2 regions of the Pseudogracilibacillus sp. SE30717A genome follow, and region 1 is predicted to be linked to the other one. Evidence: a T-box and tRNA genes for the amino acid it is inferred to sense, from the RefSeq annotation. Region 1 holds a T-box; the other holds one or more tRNA genes.
The links. A T-box is a leader RNA that pairs with one kind of tRNA and senses whether it is charged. The one in region 1 lies ahead of tyrS (tyrosine--tRNA ligase), so its partner is inferred to be a tRNA-Tyr.
Positions count from the first base shown of each region.

Region 2: it encodes a tRNA-Tyr, which carries the amino acid that the T-box ahead of tyrS (tyrosine--tRNA ligase) is inferred to sense. The anticodon was not compared.

Region 1 covers NZ_JAXHDF010000005.1:325,988-328,251, reverse strand. The annotation lists gene SPD48_RS10455 (transglycosylase domain-containing protein) at 1-399, opposite strand, end outside; T-box leader at 855-1,073, shown strand; gene tyrS (tyrosine--tRNA ligase) at 1,130-2,264, shown strand, end outside.
Region 2 covers NZ_JAXHDF010000009.1:158,285-160,548, forward strand. The annotation lists gene SPD48_RS15190 (hydroxymethylglutaryl-CoA reductase, degradative) at 1-1,015, opposite strand, end outside; tRNA gene SPD48_RS15195 (tRNA-Gln) at 1,353-1,427, opposite strand; tRNA gene SPD48_RS15200 (tRNA-Tyr) at 1,447-1,528, opposite strand; tRNA gene SPD48_RS15205 (tRNA-Thr) at 1,576-1,648, opposite strand; tRNA gene SPD48_RS15210 (tRNA-Glu) at 1,659-1,730, opposite strand; gene fabI (enoyl-ACP reductase FabI) at 1,912-2,264, shown strand, end outside.

The sequences.
Region 1 (2,264 bases):
ATTATGTTCGTAAAACAGCTCATCTTCTGTTGCAATTACCGCTTGGGTCAATTGTTCGGAAATATCCTTTAACTCGACTTCTTCTCGGTGTAAGTCTGCACGGATATCACCGATATATTTATTATCGGCAAAATATAGTTTGGATGTCTCTTCATAATTGTAAATATCTTTTCTCATTTCATCATAGTCACGAATTGGTTCGTCTTTTACAAGAGATGCAAAATAACCTGCTCCAACTCCACCCGCAAAAATGACTGTCATAGTACCTACAATGATAAAAAATAAGATAATATTCCAAACGACATCATATGTAATTCGAGACGTTTTTTGAATTTGGCCTTTATTCCATAACCCTTTTAATCTATCTCCAACCTGTTGGAAAAATTGTTTAAAATCCATTCTGAAACCTCCTAAATTCAACTACATATTATATCATAGATTAAGAGAATTGTGGCTATAGTTTTATAGTTGTTTTGAAGTATTTTCCAATTTTATTTTCTATTGTATACTGTATATATAAAAGGTAAAAAGTGGAAATGGATACATGAATATTTGTCAGAAATGTTCCAACGATATTCCAACAAAAATGTGTAAGTTATATTAGAAGTTGCCACGTACGTTTTAGAAAAGTGTGCTATAAAATATATTTGGGCATTTCGAGGTAATTATTAGAGACGTATTTTAGTATAGAAAGTTTTATATTGAATATAACCCATCAAATAGACTGCGTGAATAGTACAGTTTATCCTCTAATGAGAAAACATGATTTAATTAATCTTGATGAGGCTTCAAAATTTATAATGGTTATAATTTGCATTTTGTAAAATGATCATTACAATATAGATTATATTATGAATTTCGCAGTGAATGATCGAAGTAGTGAGCGAATCCCTTTTACAGAGAGCTGACGGTTGGTGGGAGTCAGTAAATATTTGCAAACGAATTACAGTCAGGAGCGATCTTATTTGGTTATTCAAATAAGACGGTGAGAACCATCGTTAACAATACCAAGTGGTAAATGGATATTCATTTACAACAAGGGTGGTACCGCGAGAATATGCTTCGTCCCTTTTTAGGAACGGGGCTTTTTTGTGTTTAAAAATTAATAAAATATGAAAGAGTGATGAATATGGATATTTTACATGACCTTGAAAGCAGAGGTTTAATTCAACAGACAACAGATGAGGCGGGATTAAGCAACCATCTTGCTGAAAATCAAGTGACTCTTTACTGTGGGTTTGACCCAACTGCAGATAGTTTGCATATCGGACACTTATTACCGATTACGATATTAAAACGATTCCAGCAGGCCGGCCATCGACCAATTGCTTTAATTGGCGGTGGAACGGGAATGATCGGTGATCCTAGTGGGAGATCGAGTGAAAGGTCTTTAAATGAAGAAAGTGTCGTTCATGGTTTTACGGATAGTATCCGAAATCAGTTAGCAGGATTGCTTAATTTCGATGAAGGTGAAAATGCTGCAGTTGCTAGAAACAATCATGATTGGCTGTCAAAAATTACGATTATTGATTTTCTAAGAGATGCTGGAAAACATTTTACAGTGAACTATATGCTTGCTAAAGATGCGGTGGCTTCACGGATTGAGCACGGGATTTCCTATACAGAATTTAGCTATATGTTACTGCAATCCTATGATTTTATGAAATTACATGAAGAAGAAAACTGTACTCTTCAAATCGGTGGAAGTGATCAGTGGGGAAATATTACAGCAGGAATGGAATTTATTCGTCGTACACAAGGAGACGAGGAAATTAAAGTATTCGGTTTAACTGTCCCGTTGATTACGAAAGCAGATGGTACGAAGTTTGGAAAAACAGCTGGCGGCGCTGTATGGCTTGATGCGAAAAAGACAAGTCCATATGAGTTTTACCAATTCTGGTATAACACGGATGATCGTGATGTAATTAAGTTTTTAAACTATTTCACTTTTTTAAACCAAGATGAGATTGCCGAGTTACAAAAAGCTGTTGAAGAAAATCCTGGAGCACGTGAGGCACAGAAACGTTTAGCAGAAGAAATGACGAAAATGGTGCATGGGGAAGCGGCGTTAAACCAAGCAATTAAAATTTCTGCAGCCTTGTTTAGTGGAGATGTTAAGGAATTAACGAAAGACGAGATTGAACAAGGATTTAAAGATGTTCCAACATATGAATTGGAAAAACAAGATGTGAACTTAGTCGACTTACTAGTTGATGCAAAAATTTCGTCATCAAAACGTCAAGCAAGAGAAGATATTAATAGTG
Region 2 (2,264 bases), on a different contig from region 1:
TTGGATGAACACGGCTAGCTCCGCCAACAGTTCCTAAAGACATAGGAAGTTCTAATTCGCCTACTAAATTACCTTCTTCATCTGCAGACCATGTAGTCATTGAACTATACTGACCATATCGAGCTGCATATGCATGTGCACCTGCTTCTACAGCACGCCAGTCATTCCCTGTAGCTATAATAACCGGATCAATTCCATTCATAATACCCTTATTATGCGTAACTGCGCGATAAGGATCTGAAGCAGCAAATTCGTATGCATGTACCACTCCGTCACGAACTTCTTCACCAGTAAAGCCTTCTGATGCTAATAACTCCGGTGGAATAACACATGTCGCTTTTGCTAAGCAGCGATCAGCATAATTTGACAAAATACGTAAATATACTTTTCCGCCTGACAAATGCTCTACAATAGGTGCTAACGATTCTGCCATTGTATTAATAATGTTTGCCCCCATTGCATCGCACGTATTTACGAGCAGGTGGACAATTAACATTTGATTAAATCTTGAGCCACTTTCATTGATGATTCGAACTTCTAGATCCTCGGCTCCTCCTCCTCTTGCGACAAGACTAGGGTAAGCATCATTAGCTGCCTGAATAAGCATTTCTTTCTCGGCTATTATCGCATCTTTAGCTTTGTTAAAATCTTCACAACCGACAACTTGAATCTGTCCAATCATAATCCGCTCTGTTGCTTCTGTATGAAAGCCTCCAGCTTCCCTGACAATTTTCGCAATATAGCTTGCAGAAGCAACAATTGAGGGTTCCTCAACGGCCATTGGAACAATATAATCTTTTCCATCGATTGTAAAGTTTAATCCTAATCCAAGTGGAAGAGAGAATGTCCCTACAACATTTTCTATCATCTTATCTGCTGTTTCTTCCGGCAACGACATTTGATGTAATAATTGAGATGCATCTTCTTCGGAAAAATCGAATAATTTGATGAGTTGTCTCTTTCTTTCTTCAATTGTCATTTTATAAAAGCCAGGAATTCTAGAAGATATCTCCATGCAATTCACCCTTAAAAAGTGTTTTAATAAAACTGAATATATAAAATAGTATCTGTACGAACTATATGTTTCTGATAAAGTAGGTAGCTCCTTCACCAAATTGATAGTAAAAGTGCTACTACATTTTTAAATTAATTTTTATATTATCTTATTTACTAAAAAAACTCTGCTTTATAATTATACCAAAAAACATACGTAAATTGCTTGTTTATTTACTTTTAATCTGTTAATTGACTCTATTATGAGAAAATCCTTCTAAAAATGCAAATAAACAAGGTTGTATAAATACACTCCTTGTTTACAATAAGAATTAATTCATTCATGTATGAAATAAAGATGGCTGGGCTACTAGGATTCGAACCTAGGAGTGACGGAACCAAAATCCGTTGCCTTACCGCTTGGCTATAGCCCAATCAAATTTATTATAAAAATGGAGGGGGGCAGATTCGAACTGCCGAACCCGATGGGAGCGGATTTACAGTCCGCCGCGTTTAGCCACTTCGCTACCCCTCCATATGCTTTACCATCTAAATATAAAATATACTTAGAGATAAAAAAAATGCCGGCCAGAGGACTTGAACCCCCAACCTACTGATTACAAGTCAGTTGCTCTACCAATTGAGCTAGGCCGGCATTGTTAAGATGACCCGTACGGGATTCGAACCCGTGTTACCGCCGTGAAAGGGCGGTGTCTTAACCACTTGACCAACGGGCCAAATAAGTTGCTCTTAAAAGCCAACAGATTTTATTATATACAAGCTTTTCTACTTTGTAAAGGGTAAAGTTTAAAAATCTTTAATAATTATTTACTATCCATTAGAAAACTAGTTTGTAGTATGAATCCATTTTTAAAATCGTTATAATAAGTAACAGTACATATTATGGAGGTGCCATTCATGTCTGGCTTATTAAATGGAAAAAACATCGTTGTTATGGGCGTAGCGAACCAGCGAAGCATCGCTTGGGGAATTGCAAAATCACTTCATCGTGAAGGCGCAAATCTTATCTTTACAAACCGACAACAGCGCTCATCCCAGAAATTAGAAAAGTTATTAGACGAAAATAATATAGAAGCGAAATTACTTGTCTCCTGCGACGTGGCCAGTGACGAGAGCATTAAAGAAGCATTTGCAGAAATCAAAGAAAAGGTAGGGGCAATTCACGGCCTCGTTCATTCGGTTGCTTTTGCAAACCGTGATGAATTACAGGGAGAATATGCAGAAACCTCTCGAGACGGTTTTTTACTTGC